One region of the Nonomuraea sp. H19 genome, then DNA from elsewhere that is predicted to be linked to it. Evidence: riboswitches for the same ligand, from Rfam matches in the RefSeq annotation. Region 1 holds a riboswitch; each other region holds the start of a gene.
The links. A riboswitch is a leader RNA that binds a small molecule or an ion and turns the genes downstream of it on or off. The one in region 1 is predicted to bind cyclic di-AMP.
Positions count from the first base shown of each region.

Region 1 (6,033 bases):
GAAGCCGGTGCCGCCGGGGGCGGCCCGGGTGTACTCGGTGGACAGCCAGACCGACACGGGCTTGATGCCACCGGTGAAGTACGAGGCCGCAGGCGAGGCGATGACCATGTACTTGTACGTCTTCGACGGATAGTTGACGCCGAGCCCCGCCTGCGTGGCGATCATGAAGGGGCGCAGGTAGAGGCTGTGCCCCTCGGTGGTGGGCACCCACTCCTTGTCGGTCTCGACGAGCAGCTCCAGCGACTCCACGAACGTCTCCTCGGGCAGCTCCGGCATGGCCATGCGGGCGGCCGAGCGGTTGAAGCGGGTGGCGTTCGAGTACGGGCGGAACATCACGATCGAGCCGGCGAGCTGGCGATAGGCCTTGAGGCCCTCGAAAAGCTCCTGGGCGTAGTGGAAGACCGAGGTGGCGGGGTCGAGAGAGAGCGGGCCGTACGGCATGAGCCTGGCGTCGTGCCAGCCCCGGCCGTCGGTGTAGTCGATGGAGATCATGTGATCGGTGAAGGTCTGCCCGAAACCAGGGTTCGCCAGTACCTGCTCGCGCTCGGCCGCGGTGCGAGCGTGGTCGGATAGCTGCACGTCGAAGCTGAGCTTCTGAGCGATGGTCATGACGGCGGTCCTTCTCTCTACGACTTCTGCGAAATCTACCGAAAACTGCTGGATGTGCGACTGCGCGGCAGCCGCTCGGGGGCAGCTCGTACTTCCTATTGTCTCGCTATATGGGATGGCAAGCGGCCTATGGGGTAATTCAGCCGTTCAGACGCGAAAAAGCGCCTGGCAGTCCTCTTCGGACCACCAGGCGCGTTTCGGGGCTAGGCGGTCCTAGCCGGATACTCGCGCGGTGATGTCGTCGCCGATCTCGTGGGTGGTGCGGCCGGCCCAGCCGGCCAGGCGCTCCACGATGTCGTCGGCGACGGCCTGCTCGACCTTGGCCGCCTCGGTGTGCAGGCCCAGGTGGTCGAGGAGCATGGCCACCGACAGGATGGTCGCGGTGGGGTCTGCCTTGCCCTGTCCGGCGATGTCGGGCGCGCTGCCGTGCACCGGCTCGAACATGCTGGGCGCGGTCCGCTCAGGGTTGATGTTGCCACTGGCGGCCAGGCCGATGCCACCGGCGATGGCCGCGCCGAGGTCGGTGATGATGTCGCCGAACAGGTTGTCGGTGACGACCACGTCGAACCGCTCCGGCTGCGTCACGAAGAACATCGAGGCCGCGTCGATGTGGGAGTAGTCGGTCGTGACCTCGGGGTATTCCTCCGCCAGGCGGTTGACCGTGCGCTGCCACAGGTCGCCGGCGTAGGTCAGGACGTTGGTCTTGTGGACGAGCGTGAGCTTCTTGCGCGGCCGGGTCATGGCCTTCTCGAACGCGTAACGCACCACGCGCTCGACGCCGTAGGCGGTGTTGAGCGACTCCTGGGTGGCGATCTCGTGGGGCGTGCCGCGCCGCATGGCGCCGCCGGTGCCCGCGTAGAGGCCCTCGGTGCCCTCGCGGACGACGATCATGTCGATGTCCTCGGCGGGCGTGTCGGCCAGCGGGGTCTCCACGCCGGGGAACAGCTTGACCGGGCGCAGGTTGACGTAGTGGTCGAACTCGAACCGGAGGCGGAGCAGCAGGTCGCGCTCGAGGATGCCCGGCGGCACACTGGGGTCGCCCACGGCGCCGAGCAGGATCGCGTCATAGCCGCGCAGCTCTTCGAGCACCGAGTCCGGCAGCGTCTCGCCGGTGCGGTGGTAGCGGGCTGCTCCCAGGTCGTAGTGGGTTGGCTCGATCTTCGTGCCGACGGCTTCCAGGATCTTCAGTCCTTCGGCCACGACTTCGGTGCCGATGCCATCTCCGGGGATGACGGCCAAGCGGATGTTACGCGACTCCATGGGCGGTACCTTACCGGCTCGTCTCGACTGACGAACACATCATCTCACTTTTCGGACGTCGGCTTTTTGTCTGTATTGCACCTCTTTGACCGTTTCGTTAGAGTCCGTCGAGCCTAATCCACGCAGCCGTTGTGTGGAGCCGGGGACCCACTTTTCCCTGGGGCGAATCGGCACCCGTGCCGTAGGGCTGCTTCCAAGCCCGAGCCCGTCAGCTAACCCGGTCGGCCGCATGGAAGGACACCCCCCTGTCTCGCATCGCCATAGCCCTGGCGGCGGGCGCCGCCGGGCTCATCCTGGCCACCCCAGCCCAGGCCGCGACCACCGACGACCCCATCACTCCGACCGGCTCTCACGCCAAGCCCATCCAGGAACAACCCGCGCCCAAGCCCGCTTGGAAGATCGCCCTCAAGTACGCCATGCACAAGCGCGGCACCCCGTACGTGTGGGGCGGCACCGGCAATCGCGGGTATGACTGCTCCGGGCTCATGCTCAGGGCGTACGAGCGGGCAGGGATCCAACTGCCACGCACCGCGCGCCAGCAGTACGGAGCGTTCGACAAGAAAATCGGCTGGGCTGACCTCAAGCCCGGCGATCTGGTCTTCTTCCACAACCTCGGGCACGTGGGCATGATCTCCCGGCCCGGCCACATGGTCCACGCGCCACGCACAGGTGACGTGGTCAAGGAGGAGCGCCTGACCAGCTGGCGCAGGAACTCTTTCGTGGGCGCCGTCCGTCCCGACCCCAAGGGCGTACGGCTCTGGTCCGAACTCAAGGAGCAGCGCCGCACCCCGGCGCCCGCCATGCTCAAGTCGGCGACCCTGTAGGAGGCGCGACGCGAGCGGCTCCGCGTCGCGGGGCCGCTCGCGGACGTAGCGTGGTGGTATGCCACCCGAGAAGGTGCATCTCACCGAGGAGAAGGCCACGCTCCTCGCCACTCTGCACGGGCGGGCGCTGGACGCGAGGTCCGGGCATCCGATCCTCGGCGACGACATGGCCGCCGAGGTGATCGACCGCATCGATCACGACTTCTCCAAGACCGGCATGAACGCCGCCCTCGCCGTCTCGGTCGCGCTGAGGGCTCGCTTCATCGACCGGTGGGCGGCCGAGTTCCTGGCCGCGCACACCGAGGCCACCGTGCTCCACCTGGGCTGCGGCCTCGACACCCGCTTCCACCGGCTGGCCCCGCCACCCACCGTCCGCTGGTACGACGTGGACTACCCCGAGATCATCGAGCTGCGGGAGCGGCTGTTCCCCGAGGCGCCCGGCTACCACACGATCGGCTCATCGGTCACCGACCTGACCTGGCTGGAGCAGGTCCCGGCCGACCATCCGGTGCTGGTCGTCGCCGAGGGCCTGCTCTACTATCTCGATCCTGACGGGGGCCGGGCCCTCCTCCGGGCGATCGTGGGCCGCTTCCCCGGCGGCCGGCTCGTCTTCGACGCGGTGAGCAGGCTCGGGCTTCGGATGCAGAAGCTCAACAGGCCGGTGCGCAAGGCCGGCGCCACGCTGGTGTGGGGTGTCGACGGCCCGGACGAGCTGGTGGCGATCCATCCGAGGCTGCGCTGCCTGAACGCGGTGAGCGCGTTCGACATCGACGGGTTCGACCGCCTGCCGCCATCGCACCGGATCGCCGCCCGGATCGCCAAGGCGCTGCCAGGGATGAAGCGGGCGGCGGTGTTCTACCGGCTCGAATTCTGAGGGGCGCCGCCGTTGTCCCTGCGGTCCAGCGCGGTCTGGACGGCCTCGGCGGCCTCGTCCTCGTGCTCTTCGGCGCGGTTCCAGGCATACATCTCGTACATGGTTCTCATCTCGTTTCGCGGGCGCGTTCCAAGGGGATATCGGACCCCGGTCGCGAATCCGACCAAAAGGCCTGATCTCACGGTCCGGATCGGATGGGACTTACCGGCCGACACACGCCACCACCCCGCGGCGAGTCGTCGACCTGCCCTAACAGGCCCCGCCGCGGCAGGTAATGAGTACGAACACCTGGCGCATTTGTAGTTACAGTACCCGAGGCATCTCGTTGGATGTCCTAGCATCTCGCATGGTGAGACAAGAAAAGCCGCCACCCGGAATGCTCCGGATGACGGCTCTACGCCCAGAGAGGTCAGTCCTCCAGGTCCACCGAGCGGCCGCTCTCCGCGCCGATCTCGGCCATGATCTGCTCGATGACGTCGGCCGGGATCGCCGAGTCTACGGTCAGCGCGATCAGCGCCTTGCCGCCCTTGACGTCGCGGGCCACCTGCATCGAGGCGATGTTGACGCTGTGCTCGCCGAGAAGGCGGCCGACCACGCCGACGATGCCGGGCCGGTCGGCGTAGGTGAAGAACGCCAGGTGGGCCGTCGGCTCGATCTCCATCTCGTAGCCGTTGACCTCGACGATCTTGGTGATCTGGCGAGGACCGGAGAGCGTACCGGAGACCGAGACGTGGCGGCCGTCGGCGAGCACGCCGCGCACGGTGATCACGTTGCGCCAGTCGGGGCTCTCGGAGCTGGTCACCAGCTCGACGGTGACGCCGCGGTCCTTGGCCAGCAGCGGCGCGTTGACGTACGTGACCTGCTCCTCGATCACGCCGGCGAACACGCCCTTGAGCGCGGCCAGCTCGATCACCCGCACATCGTGGGAGGCGATCTCGCCGCGCACCTCGACGTCGAGCTTGGTGGCGACCTCGCCGGCCAGCGCGGTGAACACCCGGCCCAGCTTCTCCGCCAGCGGCAGGCCCGGCTTGACGTCCTCTGCGACGGCGCCGCCCTGGACATTGACGGCGTCCGGCACGAACTCGCCGGCCAGCGCCAGCTTCACGCTCCGCGCGACCTGGGTGCCGGCCTTCTCCTGGGCCTCGTGGGTGGAGGCGCCCAGGTGCGGGGTGGCCACGACCTGGTCCAGCTCGAACAGAGGGCTGTCGGTGCACGGCTCCTTGGAGAACACGTCCAGGCCCGCTCCCGCGACGCGCCCCTCCTTGATCGCCGAGTAGAGCGCGGCCTCGTCCACGATGCCGCCGCGCGCGACGTTGATGATGCGGACGTTCGGCTTGACCTCGTGCAGCTCCTTGTCACCGATCAGCCCGATGGTCTCCTTGGACTTGGGCAGGTGCACGGTGATGAAGTCGGCCTGCTTGAGCACCTCTTCGAGGCTGAGCAGCTTGACGCCCATCTGCGCGGCGCGAGCCGGCGGCAGGTAGGGGTCGTAGGCGATCAGCTCGACGCCGAACGGCTGCAGCCGCTGCGCCACGAGCTGGCCGATCTTGCCCAGGCCGAGGATGCCGACGACCTTCTCGTCGAGCTCGACACCGGTGTATTTCGACCGCTTCCACTCCCCGTTCTTCAGCGCGGCGTGCGCCTGGGCCGTGTTGCGCGCGCTGGCCAGGATGAGGGCGAGGGTCTGCTCGGCGGCGCTGGTGATGTTGGAGGTGGGCGCGTTGACGACCATGACGCCGGCCTTGGTGGCCGCTTCGACGTCGACGTTGTCGAGTCCGACACCGGCGCGGGCGACGACGCGCAGCTTGGGCGCCGCGGCGATGGCCTCGGCGTCGACCTGCGTGGCGGAGCGGACGATCAGCGCGTCTACATCGGCGAGTGCGGGCAGCAACTGGGAACGGTCGGCGCCGTCGGTGTGGCGGACCTCGAAATCGGCGCCGAGCACGGCGAGGCCGGCCTCGGACAGCTCCTCTGCGACCAGAACGACGGGCTTGTTCACGGGCGTGAATCCTTAGCGTGCGGGCGGGTCTTCGGGGGACACGTGCACGGATCCCCCGGCGGTCCCACAGAGTCTATCCGGCGCTTGTGAACGCGTTCACGAGAGACCCACCATGTGAGACAGGTCGGCGTACCCAGCCGACGGGAAACTCACCCACTCTGCTCCCATCTTTGTCTTGATCGGGGGAATTCTTCGCCATTAGCCTGATAAGCCGTGGGCAACTACCTATCGTTCGTCATATGAGCATCGGGAATCCTGCGCTTGCCGACGTGCTCGCCCAGCATGGCACTCCTCACCGCCTGCTGAGCGCCCTCGCCGACGGCGGTGTCCTGGTGGCAGTGCGACCAGATCGATCGGTCGTCCTCGGGACGACCCAAGCCGGTGACCGGGTGCTGTTGGGGTACACCAGCCCCACCACGTACGCCAGGCACCGCGGCAGCCATTCCCTGTCGGCCTGCGACGCCGAC
Region 1 is NZ_JBQHCV010000005.1:255,266-261,298, forward strand. Features, by position in the region: gene ACTMTI_RS12970 (branched-chain amino acid aminotransferase) at 1-609, opposite strand, end outside; gene ACTMTI_RS12975 (3-isopropylmalate dehydrogenase) at 823-1,869, opposite strand; cyclic di-AMP (ydaO/yuaA leader) riboswitch at 1,970-2,110, shown strand; gene ACTMTI_RS12980 (C40 family peptidase) at 2,286-2,693, shown strand; gene ACTMTI_RS12985 (class I SAM-dependent methyltransferase) at 2,752-3,567, shown strand; gene serA (phosphoglycerate dehydrogenase) at 3,977-5,566, opposite strand; gene ACTMTI_RS12995 (hypothetical protein) at 5,806-6,033, shown strand, end outside.

Region 2 (6,033 bases), on a different contig from region 1:
GAGCACAAAGATTCGCAGCGGCGGCTGCCCGTGCACATTCGCTGCGTTCGTTCTCGTGCTGCCTGGGACACGTGACGGTCCTGCTCTGGGAGCCTTTCGTCAGCGATCTGTGTGAGTCACACTTGCGGGATGTCCCCTCGTGTCGCGGTCGTCTTCTTAGCGTTCGCCCTGGTGTCGGGCTGCGGTTCCGGGGCCGCCTTGAGCCAGGCCGTGATCGACCAAGCCCGGCGGCAAGGCGCGGCACCCGATCTGATGTACGTGGTGGACCTGCCGGGATACGAGCTGGCCGAGATGTCCGTGGGTGCGGTCGGCGACGACGGGTTCGGCGCCTTCTACACCGCTCCTGACGGCAAGCGGGTGGAGATGCGGATCGAACGCGGGCAGTACAAATGCTCCGGCACCTGCGAGCGGGACGGGGACAACTGGTTCACGGTGAAGGACGGCCTCCAGGAGTACGTGGCCGTACGCAAGGGCTACCACCTGCGGCTCATCTGCGACGTCGGGCAGATGGACCGGAGCGTGCTGAAGGAGGCGGCGGAAGGAGCCCGCCCGGCTGTCGGCGACGGCGGCACGCCGGCCCCTCCGCCCAGCCCGGTGGAACGCGGGGACCTGCCCAAGAACGGCGACGGCGCGCCGATCCAGCCCACGGGTCCCGGAGGGTGACCGTTCCTCATCCACGGCGCACAGCCCCACCGCGGCACCGTCCCCCCTTCATCGCCCAGCCGCCGCTCCTGCCGGCCAGCCCTCTTGAGCTCGACCGCCGCGACGGTGCGTACTCGCCCGTCGAACGCGCGGTGCTGCTCGGGCTGGCGTGACCGAGCAGGTGCCGGACGCCGGAGCGCGGCACGTATGGGGCGTGCCGCGCGGCCGGGGATGATGCCGGTTACTTACGGCCCAGGGCGCGGAGCTGGTCCAGGCTCACGGAGGAGACGTTCTGGTCCACCGGATTGTCGGTGTACTGGTGGATGGTCCAGCTCTTCCACGGCGGGGGCGGCGTGACCGTGCCTCTGGCCTTGCTGTAGTGGGCGACCCACAACGGATACTGGCCGAGGCCGTCGCCGTACTTGGTGGCGAAGTTCCAGCCGGAGTAGAACAGCGGGGTGACGCCGGTCTTGGCCTTCACCCGCTCCAGCCACGTCTTGGCCCAGGCGTTGACGTGAGCCGCGGACTTGCCGTCGGTGGTCTCCAGGTCCAGGGCCAGGAGGTCGCCGGGCTTGGCCGGCTGCCGGTTCACCACCGACAGGAAGAAGTCGGCCTCGGCGACGGGGTCGCTGGCCGGGTGGGCGTAGTGGTAGGCGCCGCGCACGATGTTCCGCCCGGCCATCTCGGCCCAGTGGCGGGCGAAGGCGCGGTCGGTGAAATCGGTGCCCTCGGTCGCCTTGACGATGCCGAACTTGGCGCCGCTGGCGGCCCAGTCGTGCGTCGGCTGGTAGTTGGAGACGTCCTGGCCGTAGATGAGCTCGTCGGCGTGCGCGGGGCCGGCGACGGACGGGGCTGCTACGGCGGCGGACGTGGCTGCCACTGCGGTGGCCATCGTCGTGGCCACTGCGGTGGCCACCACGGTTGCCACCGCGGTTGCCGCGACCTTGCGGATGATGCCGGGGGTGGCCATGCGGCTGGCCATGATCTTCGGGGCAGAGGTAAGACGGTGGTCGGCCATCGGTCGGGGGTTCTCCTTGCTTCCATACCGCTTACCGGGTTAGCTGACGGGTTCGGGCGTGGAAGCTGCCCTATGGCACCTCGGTGCCAATTCACCCCAAGTACGTACGAGTGGGTCCCCGGCTCCGCCCGCGGGCGGACTCAGCGGTCACAGGTGGGCCTGTGATGTCATGCGATGGTCAAAACACGACCGGCACAAACCGGACGTATGTCGCAAAAGATAATGTATTAACTAAAAGACTGACAAGTGGACAAATCCCTGGTCGGCGAGTTGTGACGTCCTTGTCGGGAGTCGTGTGGCAGCCGGTGCTGAGGCGTCTGATGAGAACCACACCGCTGGACTAAGTGAGATCGCCCCATGGAGCTGGTGGCGCTGAGGTGAAGAAGCGAAGCAGACCCAGGAGGCGGCTGGCCGGAGGGGCCGTCCAGTGGCGTTCGTCCGGGCGGGGAACGGGGTCGGGCAGGCGACCGAGGGCCCACATGAGGTGAAACCAGAGCACACGTGCTTCCCAGGCGGGTGTGTTCGCGGCGGTTCCATCGCCGGCTTCTTGCCGGTAGCCGTCGAGCATGGCCGGGATGCCGGTCAAAGGAATCTTGGCGAACTCGATCGCAGAGTCCGCCCAGTGGGCATCGCCCCAATCCACGATGCCGGTGAGCTGGGCCGTCTCCGGGGAGACGAGCAGGTTCTGCGGAGCGATGTCGCCGTGGACCAGGACCAGGGGCGGGTCGGCGGGGAGATGCACGGAGAGCCGGTCGAACCAGCCGGTGAGCCAGCCGGCCGCCTCCGCGTCGATCCAGCCTTCTGCCAGGAGGCGGCTGGTCAGCGCCCAGGGATCAGCGGTGCCGTCGTCCGTGGGGATGGGGAGATCTGACGCCGTCGCCGGGGACAGCCGGTGCAGCATGGCCAGCTCCCGCCCCACCTGTTGGAAGACGCGGTTCGTCACGGCGGCGGGCAGCGTGAGACGTACGAGATCCGCCCCAGGCGCTCGGGCGAGCACCATGTAGGGCACGTCCACCACCGAGCAGGTGTCATCGAAGGCGACGACATCCGGAGTGCGCACGCCCGCCTTCCGGGCGGCGGGGATGACCGCGGCCTCCTTCACCAGGTCCGGGAGGAACTGCTCGGTCCGTGGGATGCGCAGGACCAGGTCGTTCCCGAGCAGGAAGACATGGTTGGCCACCCCTGCCGGAATGGGCCGCACCTCTTCGGCGGCGAACCCGTGCCGGCCGGCGATGGCGGCCAGCGTCTCGTCACCCATCTCGTATTCCAGCATGATCGAGATGCTGACACGGTCTGCGCTTGCTCTGCTCGCGCTTTTCAGCAGCTGCGCCGGCGTGGAACTTTCACGGTCAAGCGGGCCGCAGGGAGACTCCGAGGAGATCGTTCTTGACGTGATTCGGGCACGTTTGGCCAGCTCGGCATGCGCTTGACAGTCAACAGGCTGGGCTGGGCGGTTATTAGGGCGGTGCGCCCGTGGCTGTACGGATGTGGTGGTCTGCGTTCATTCTGGGATGCGCTCCAGCGGGGCCCTCGAGCGCTGGCGCGTTGCCGCCGTTGCGAAATCAGCGAGGTGAGATCCGAGATGAGATCCATGCCGTGGCTTGCCGCGGCCGGCGCGGCACTCGTCGCCTTGGCCGTAGCGTTGTGCGCCGTCATGCTCACGGGCATTCCGCCCGCGCATGCGGCCGTGGGGCTCCACGTCAGCGGTACGAAGATCGTCGAGGCCAACGGCCAGAATTTCATCATGCGCGGGGTCAACCACCCCCACGTCTGGTTCACGAACCAGACCAGCTCTTTCGCCAACATCAAGGCGCTCGGGGCCAACACCGTGCGCGTGGTACTGGGCAGCGGCAAGCGGTGGGGCCCGTCCACCGACGTCTCCAATGTGATCTCCCTGTGCAAGCAGAACCGGCTGATCTGCGTCTTGGAGGTACACGACACCACCGGGTACGGCGAGGAAGGCGCGGCCGCCACGCTCGACGAAGCGGTCAACTACTGGATCAGCCAGAAGAGCGCGCTCGTCGGCCAGGAGAACCACGTCGTGATCAACATCGGCAACGAGCCGATCGGCAACACCAACGCCAGTCAGTGGATCGGCGCGACCACCGCCGCCATCCAGAAGATGCGCAGCAACGGTTTCGAGCACCTGCTCATGGTCGACGCGCCGAACTGGGGCCAGGACTGGCAGTACGTCATGCGCGACAACGCCCAGACGATCCTGAACGCGGACAGCCGGCACAACACCGTGCTGTCCATCCACATGTACGCCGTCTTCAACAGCGCCGCGGCGATCACCGACTACCTCAACCGGTTCCAGGCCAACGGATGGCCGCTGGTCATCGGCGAATTCGGCTGGCGGTTCGGCGCCAACGAGGTGGATCACGAAACGCTGCTGTCCGAGGCGAACTCGCGGGGTCTCGGCTACCTCGGCTGGTCCTGGAGCGGCAACACTGACCCGATCCTGGACATGGCGGCCGGCTTCGACCCCAACCAGCTCACCACCTGGGGCCAGCGGATCTTCAACGGCGCCAACGGCATCAAGGCCACGGCCAAGGAGGCCACCATCTACAGTGGCGCCACCCCGACCGTGACCACGACCACTCCGACGAGCACGCCCACGTCGTCGGGCTCGTGCCGGGTGGCGTACGCGATGAACACCTGGAACACCGGCTTCACCGGCGATATCACGATCACCAACACCGGCAGCGCGGCGATCAACGGCTGGCGGCTGGTGTTCACCCTGCCCAGCGGCCAGACCATCACCAACGGCTGGAGCGCTTCGTACTCGCCGGCCGGCGGTCAGGTCACCGCCACCAACGCCGGCTGGAACGGCAACCTCGCGCCGGGCGGCTCGGCCACCATCGGCTTCCAGGCCACCCACACCGGCAACACCACCGAACCGACCTCCTTCACCCTCAACGGAGCCGCCTGCCAGGTGGCATGACGTTGATGCCTGTGCCGTGGATCAGCTACTGCGCTGATCGCGCCTGGACCTTGGCGGTGTCGAACTCGACGTATTCGATGACGGCGCCGCCAGGGTGACGGATTGTCAGGTTGCGTCCGGTGGGGACCTCGTTGGGGCCGTCGAGGGTTTCGCCGCCCTCGCGCTCGACGATGGCGAAGACCTCGTCGAGGGAGTCCACGATGGTGGTGGCCTGCACGTCGCGGTATGGCGCGAGCGCCTGCGGCGTGCCCGCGACCAGGAGATAGTTGCCGATGCTCGCCAGTTCGAGGTCCCGATAGGCGAAGCGCAGTCCCGGCCGGGCGGCGGTGAGCGCTTCGAAGGTGGGCAGGGCGGTGTCCAGGTCGTCGACGTACACGCGGGCGTAGGCGGTGAGAACGGCCATCACGAGACTCCTGATCATTTCCATATTTCCGAAATATGGAAATGACCTTAGACTATCCGGGTCGGGACTCGCCAACACCGGCAGGCGACAGGAGAGTGGGATGCGATCGATGCCCGAGCCGAAGGCGGCAGACCTGGACCTGATCGCCGTGCTGCACGCGCTCGCCGACCCCGTCCGCCTGGAGCTCGTGCGCAGGATGGCCGCCGACGGGGAGGTGTCCTGCAGCCCGGAGTACTTGGACGTGCCGCGTTCCACACTCTCCAACCACTGGCGCGTTCTGCGGGAGGCGGGCGTCACCTGGACCCGCGCGGAGGGCAAGGCCCGCTACATGACGTTGCGCCGGGAAGACCTGGAGGCCCGTTTTCCGGGCGTACTGGGCACGATCCTTGCGTCCGCCACGACGGCGGTCGTCGGCGCCGCCCCGGCCGACCGCTGACACCCGGGCGTTCCAGGGAGCCGATCGAGGCGGCAGCCCGACCGGCTCGCCGAGAACGTCATGAGGCGGGCCGCAAGGAGTGTTCAGTCCACGTACCTCGACGACGAGACATCAAGCGGGTGGGCGCCACTCATCCGGCGGGGGGCGGTGAGGGCGTCGAGCAGGCCGGGGAACGCCTCGTCCATCTCGGCGCGGCGCAGGGCGTTCATCCGCGAGGTCCCGACGTAGTACTGCCGGATCAGGCCCGCCTCGCGCAGCACCTTGAAGTGGTGGGTGGCGGTGGACTTGCTGACCGGCATGTCGAAAGTGCCGCAGGCGAGGTCCTCTCCGGCGGCGTCGAGCTGCGCGACGATGCTCCGGCGTACCGGATCGACGAGCGCCTCCAGCACCTGCTGAAGGGTGAACTGTGACACCTCGGGGTGCGGCGGCGTACGTCCCATGGCCGAATAGTACGACACTCATCGAAGTTTGACAGCGATCGTACTTCTGCGTCACAGTGGCTCCCGGTCGACAGTGAGCGGAGGACGGTGGCATGGCAAGGACGGTGCGGTTCCACGAGATCGGCGGGCCCGAGGTGATGAGGCTGGAGG
Region 2 is NZ_JBQHCV010000023.1:93,474-99,506, reverse strand. Features, by position in the region: gene ACTMTI_RS40040 (hypothetical protein) at 130-663, shown strand; gene ACTMTI_RS40035 (glycoside hydrolase family 25 protein) at 884-1,660, opposite strand; cyclic di-AMP (ydaO/yuaA leader) riboswitch at 1,674-1,816, opposite strand; gene ACTMTI_RS40030 (phosphotransferase family protein) at 2,001-2,933, opposite strand; gene ACTMTI_RS40025 (cellulose binding domain-containing protein) at 3,252-4,604, shown strand; gene ACTMTI_RS40020 (VOC family protein) at 4,630-5,007, opposite strand; gene ACTMTI_RS40015 (ArsR/SmtB family transcription factor) at 5,108-5,443, shown strand; gene ACTMTI_RS40010 (ArsR/SmtB family transcription factor) at 5,527-5,883, opposite strand; gene ACTMTI_RS40005 (zinc-dependent alcohol dehydrogenase family protein) at 5,976-6,033, shown strand, end outside.
Region 2: linked by a shared signal. The riboswitch ahead of ACTMTI_RS40035 (glycoside hydrolase family 25 protein) and the one ahead of ACTMTI_RS12980 (C40 family peptidase) in region 1 are both predicted to bind cyclic di-AMP.

Region 3 (6,033 bases), on a different contig from region 1:
CCGAGATCGCGCGGGAGCTCTACATGAGCGTGCCCACGGTCAAGGCGCACGTGTCGCGCATCCTGACCAAACTGGACCTCAACAACCGGGTCCAGGTGGCGCTGCTGGTCTACGACGCCGGCGCCTGACCCTCATCCTTTCAGCAACTGCTCGATCGTGGCCCGGTGCAGCACCAGGTCGTCGGGGTCGTCCGGGACGGGCTGCTCGCCGAAGTGGATCCTGCGCTGCCACACCCGGGCCATGATGATCCCGTGCCGGAGGGCGGCGTACATCTCGTAGAAGTCCATGTCGCGGGGCTCATAGCCCGATAATTCGCGATATTTGGAGCAGACGTCCTCGCGCCGCATGAAGCCCGGCATGCCAGGCAGCTCCAGGGCGACCGTGAGGTCCTGGAAGAACCGGTGCAGAAAGATCATCCAGGACAGGTCCAGCTCGCGCGGACCCACCGCGGCCATCTCCCAGTCGAGCACCGCGACGGGAGCGAAGTCCTGGAACATCAGGTTCCCGATCCTGGCGTCGCCCCAGCACAGCACATCGGGCCCCGGATCGGCGGGCCAGTGTGCCTCCAGCCAGTGGAAGGCCCGCTCCAGCAGCGGGATGCGCCGCTCGCCGTGCGCCCACTCGTAATAGGCGCGCTGCCTGTCGACGTGCGCCCGCAGGCCGCCCGCCCCGAGCACGGACAGCTCCTCTGGGGTGAAGCGGGTTTCGTGCAGCGCCGCGAGGATCCCCACGGCGGCATCCTGCAGCCTGCGCTGGTCCTCGGGCGCCGCGTCGCAGAGCCAGCCGCCGAACGTGTACGGCATCACGTCCGGCGGCACCTCGCCGTCGGCTCGCTCCATGACGAAGAACGGCGTGCCGAGCGGGCGGGGATCCGGCTCGAACCAGAGGGCCCTGGGCGCTGGAATCCCAGCTTTTTCCCTGGCCAGGCGCATTATTTCGAACTGCGCCCGCAAATCATACGAAGGGAATACCGGAACGGCTTCCTCCGCAGGTGCCAGTCTTGCTACACAGCGCGTTCGCGCCCCACCCCAGGTGGCGGTGAAGAACAGGGTCTCGCTCGACATGCCGTTGCTCAGCGGCCGGGACAGTTCGGACACCGCGGCGTCCGTGCCGACCCTGCCGCGGAGCCATCCGCTCACCTGCTCGCGGAGTTCTTCCAGGTCGCGGGTGGAAGTACGCATCTGCTCGGACACGGTGGGCCTCCCGGTGAGCTGCTGCCCCCGGGACAGTCGTACCTCGCCAACCAAGCGCTCGTCCATACATGGGCGACCGTTATGGTCAGGTACGCAACAGCCGTACCCTTGTCTGAAAGGGCATGTCACGAAGGGACAAGTGGGATGAGTTCAGCGGGTGAAGGCCTGTCTCGCCCGCTTCCCGAGCAGGTGCGGCTCAACGTGGTCGACCTGGCGGCTCAGGTTCTCGGGTCGATGCCCGCTGTCTCCATCCCGCAGCCGTTGCGTGGCATCGCGAAATTCGACCCGCGCAAACGCGCCAAACTGGGCAGTGCGCCCATCGCCGCGCAGCTGGAGAACGACAAGAAGTTCCGCGAGCTGGTCGCCGAGTCGGTGGCCGCCGGGTGGCCCGAGCTCGTAGCCTCGCTGGCCGACGGCAACGTGCCGCCCGCCGCCGACCCCGTGCTGGTGGCCGCGGCTGCGTACCTCACCCGGCCGCCCGGCTGGGCGGAGATGATCGAGGCCGCCCGCACCGACCTGGAGCAGTCGGCCGCGGCGGCCGAGGGGTCGGAGCGCGAGGAGGTGGTCTCGCGGCTGCGCGAGCAGCTCACCGCGCAGAAGAGCGCCGCCAAGGAGGAGGCCGACCGGCTGCGCGAGCAGATCAAGCTCGCCCGCGCGGAAAACTCCGATCTACGACGTAAGCTGCACGACGCCCGCGAGCGCGCCAAGGCCGCGCTGGCGCGGGCCGAGGAGATGGAGCACGCGGCCGAGGAGGCCAGAACCGCCGCCTCGGCCGCGGGCAGTGCCGGCGAGGCCGAGCTGCGGCGGCTGCGCGAGCGGCTGGCCGACGTGGAAAGGCAGCTCGAAGCCTCGCGCCGGGCCGCCCGTGAGGGCCGGAGCATCGAGGACGCCCGCATCAGGGTGCTGCTCGACGCGCTGCAGGACGCCTCCGCGGGACTGCGCAGGGAGCTCGCCCTGCCCACGACGATCAGCCGGCCCGCCGACTCGGTCGCGGCGATCACCGGGGAGCGTCCCGGCGTGCGCGGAGTGCCCGCGCGGGCACTGGCCGACGACGACCCGCAGCTCCTCGACCAGATTCTGGCCGTGCCGCAGGTGCACCTGATCATCGACGGCTACAACGTCACGAAAACCGGTTACGGCACGCTCACGCTCGCCGACCAGCGCAACCGGCTGATGACCGGGCTCGGCGGGCTGGTCGCGCAGACCAGGGTCGAGGTGACCGTGGTGTTCGACGGCGCCGAGCTCAACGCCCCCGTCCAGGTGGTGGCGCCGCGGGGGGTGCGCGTGCTGTTCAGCGCGCCGGGGGAGATCGCCGACGACCTCATCCGCCAGCTCGTACGCGCTGAGCCGCCCGGCCGGGCCATCGCCGTGGTGTCGTCGGACCGCGAGGTGGCCGAGTCCGTCATGCGGATGGGAGCCAGACCCGTTCCGTCCGCTCTGCTGCTGCGCAGGCTGGGCCGGGCCTGAATAACGGAGGGTGCCGGTGGCCGCGCACCTGGCGCAGCCGCCGCTGACGGGCGGCGTCATCAAGGTCGTCAAGCTTTCCGACTACGGCAGCACCATCATCGGCGCCGTCCGCCCGTAGCGTCTCTTGCCATCCTGGCCCGTTTCCGGGTCCAAGGATGGGTGATTTCGGTCTTCAACGGCCACGCATTGCCGACGCCGGCTCATCTTCTCCTCTTTGCACACTCGCGCCAGCCCGGCGGAAGGGGGGAGCCGGGGCTCAGGGTGGCGGCGCGAAAAGTGTGACAAAAGCGACAATCTGGGACCTTACAAACCCCTGCGCCAGGAATTGTGACCAGGGTCACATTTGCATAACGAAACCTGGTGTTCCAGCAGGGATTTCCTTCCTTACTGGCCCCGTTATCTGATCTTTACAACCTGACTGGCGTTTTGCCGAACCTTGACCTCTCGGCGTAGCTTCTGGCCTCGCGGCGACAACCCATGCCGTCGCGAACCGGCATCGGTCACCCGATGTGAATCAGATAGAGATCCGTCGGTCGCCGCCGACATCCCCATATAGACACCTCAATGAGGCGGCGATCTGCCGAGTCCGTGCAGCCAGGAGGCACGGAGCCGGGGAACCATGGATCCCTTCCCCAGGGATCAGGGGTGAATCGGCGCGTAACGCGCCGTAGGGCGACTTCCAGGCCCGAATCCGTCAGCTAACCCGGTAGGCGTTCGTGGAAGACTCAAGGAGAAATCCTGTCTACCTCCCTGCAAAACCCCCGTCTGTCCCGCCTTGCCCTGAGCGGAGTAGCGCTCACGATGACCGTGACGGCCGGAGGTCTGATCCTCCATGCCCCAACGGCGCGGGCGGCGACGAGCGATTCGGCCACCACCGCCACCACGGCCAAGGCGGCGACCACCGCCAAATCGGCCAAGTCCGCGGCGGCGGCCAGGATCGCTCGGCAGAAGGAAAGGGCCAGCAAGGCCATCGCCGTGGCCAAGAAGCAGATCGGTGACCCGTACCGTTACGGCGCCGACGGCCCCGGCTCGTTCGATTGTTCCGGTCTCACCCAGTACGCCTGGAAAAAGGCCGGAGTGAAGCTCCCGCGCGTGGCGGCAAGCCAGTTCGCCCGCATCAAGCGGAAGGTCTCCTGGAAGAACCTCCAGCCAGGCGACCTGCTGTTCTTCAGCGGGCTCGGCCACGTGGGCATGTATGTCGGCAACGGCAAGATGATCCACTCGCCGCGGACAGGCTATCGGGTGCAAATCGTCAAGCTGAGCGGATGGCGCAAGTCGTCGTTCGTCGGCGCGGTTCGCCCCGGTATTTAATTCACAGCCCCGCCCGATCTCGGGCGGGGCTCTGTCTTTCCCCGCACCTCCCTCGCCGTCGTGCGCTGGGGTTCTCCCTTCTCGTACGGCAAGCCAACGGCACGCCACCCGCCGCACGTGGCCGGCGGCCTCCAGGAAGACGCCCGCTGACCCGCACGTGGCGAGCCGCCGCAACGGCGCACAGCGGGCCATCGCCATGGTCCGCCGCCTGGCCTTCGTGCGCGATCCAGGTCGGCGGCCGACTACGATCGGGCAGCGTGTCCGAGCGGGTGAGCCGACGAGCTGCGATGGCCGTTCTCCTGCTCCTCGTCCCCGGCAGCGCCCCCGAACCCCCCGTTCTCCCCCCTGAAGCGCGTGGCCTGTGGCGCGACGGTGTGGTCGTGGCGCATGGGGCGCGTTCCGTCGTCGTCGGTCACCGTGCGCCGCGCGGTGAGCTCGAGGAGCTGGCGCGGCGGGCCGACACCGCCGGGCGGCGGGTCTCGGACGTTCTCCGCCGGAGCGTGCGGCCGCTGGTCGTCGTCCCGGACTCCGCGGCGGAGGCGGCTCGGCTGGCCGGGGCCGGAAGGTTCGACGGGCTGGCGGCGGTGGCCGACGGCGGCAGGGTGATCGTCGTTCCCGAGGTCTTCGCCAGGCTCAATGCCATCGGCAAGGACGTCGTTCTCACGCATGAGCTCACCCACGTCGTGGCGGGCACCGATCGGCTGCCTCCCTGGCTTTATGAGGGGTTCGCCGACTACGTGGGCTATCGGGACGCCGGGCTGCCCGTGCGGATCGCCGCCGCTGAGCTGGCCGCCGAGGTGCGGGCTGGGCGGTTGCCGCCCGGATTGCCGGGACCGGCCGCATTCGCCGCGGACGGCCGCGACCCCATACGGCTCGCACGGGCGTACCAGGAGGCGTGGCTGGCGTGTCGCTTCCTCGCCGACCGGTTCGGTGAGGAGACGCTGGTGAGGCTCTACCGTGATGCCCAGGCGGCCGGCGTCGACCGGGCGCTCGCCTCGCTCGGGCTCTCCACGGCCACGCTGACGGAACGGTGGCGCGACTACGTACGGGATCGGCTCGCGTAAGAGAGGCGGAGGATGTGACACAGGGAGGAGTCTCGACGGGGGATCCGGATCCGGGGGATCCCGTGGACCGGGAGCATAGGGGGAGCATGGCCGGAGAGGACGGCGGCGACGGGCGGCCGCGGAGGCCCGCAGGGGTGGCGCTGGTGCTGCTGGGCGTCGTGATCGTGGCCGTGGCCGCGTTCAGCACGCCGTGGCGGGTGCTGGCCTCGGGGCCGCCCGATCCCGCCCGTGACTTCAGCGCGGCCGAGATCGCCCGCGCGAAGGCGTTCGACGCGGCCACCAGCCTGCCGGGCTACCTGTCGCTCGCGCTCACGATCATCTTCGCGGGATTGCTGGTGGCCACCCCGTTCGGCGCCAAGGTCCTGGGCCGGCTGCGCGGCCCCTGGTGGGTGCGGGTGATCCTGGGCGTCGTGGTCATCACCGCGATCAGTGAGGTGATCAGGTGGCCGCTCGGGATCTGGTTCGAGACGCTGCTGCGCGACTACGGCCTGTCCACCCAGGACTGGGCGGGCTGGGCCGCCGACCGGCTCAAGAACATCGGCGTGGAGACGTTCCTGCTCTGCCTGATGCTGCTGGCGCTCGTGGCGCTGGCCCGCAAGGTCAGGCGCTGGTGGATTCCGGCCGCCGCGGGGGCGTTCGCGCTGACGGTGGTGACGTCGTTCGTGTATCCGGTGGTGTTCGAGCCGCTGTTCAATGACTTCACGTCGATGCCTCAGGGACCGCTGCGCACGAACCTGCTGGCCATGGCCGAGCGCGACGGCGTGCCGGTCGAGGACGTGCTGGTCGCCGACGCCTCGCGCCGGACCACGGCGCTCAACGCGTACGTGTCGGGCTTCGGGGCCACGCGCCGGATCGTCGTCTACGACACGCTGCTCCAGGCCCCGCGGAACGAGGTCGAGCTGGTCGTGGCGCACGAGCTGGGCCACGCCGAGGACGACGACGTGCTCTACGGCACGCTCATCGGCGGCCTCGGGGCCGCGTTCGGCGCCATCCTGCTG
Region 3 is NZ_JBQHCV010000006.1:368,090-374,122, reverse strand. Features, by position in the region: gene ACTMTI_RS15850 (response regulator) at 1-128, shown strand, start outside; gene ACTMTI_RS15845 (phosphotransferase family protein) at 132-1,193, opposite strand; gene ACTMTI_RS15840 (NYN domain-containing protein) at 1,338-2,660, shown strand; cyclic di-AMP (ydaO/yuaA leader) riboswitch at 3,229-3,388, shown strand; gene ACTMTI_RS15835 (C40 family peptidase) at 3,462-3,971, shown strand; gene ACTMTI_RS15830 (hypothetical protein) at 4,259-5,035, shown strand; gene ACTMTI_RS15825 (M48 family metallopeptidase) at 5,122-6,033, shown strand, end outside.
Region 3: linked by a shared signal. The riboswitch ahead of ACTMTI_RS15835 (C40 family peptidase) and the one ahead of ACTMTI_RS12980 (C40 family peptidase) in region 1 are both predicted to bind cyclic di-AMP.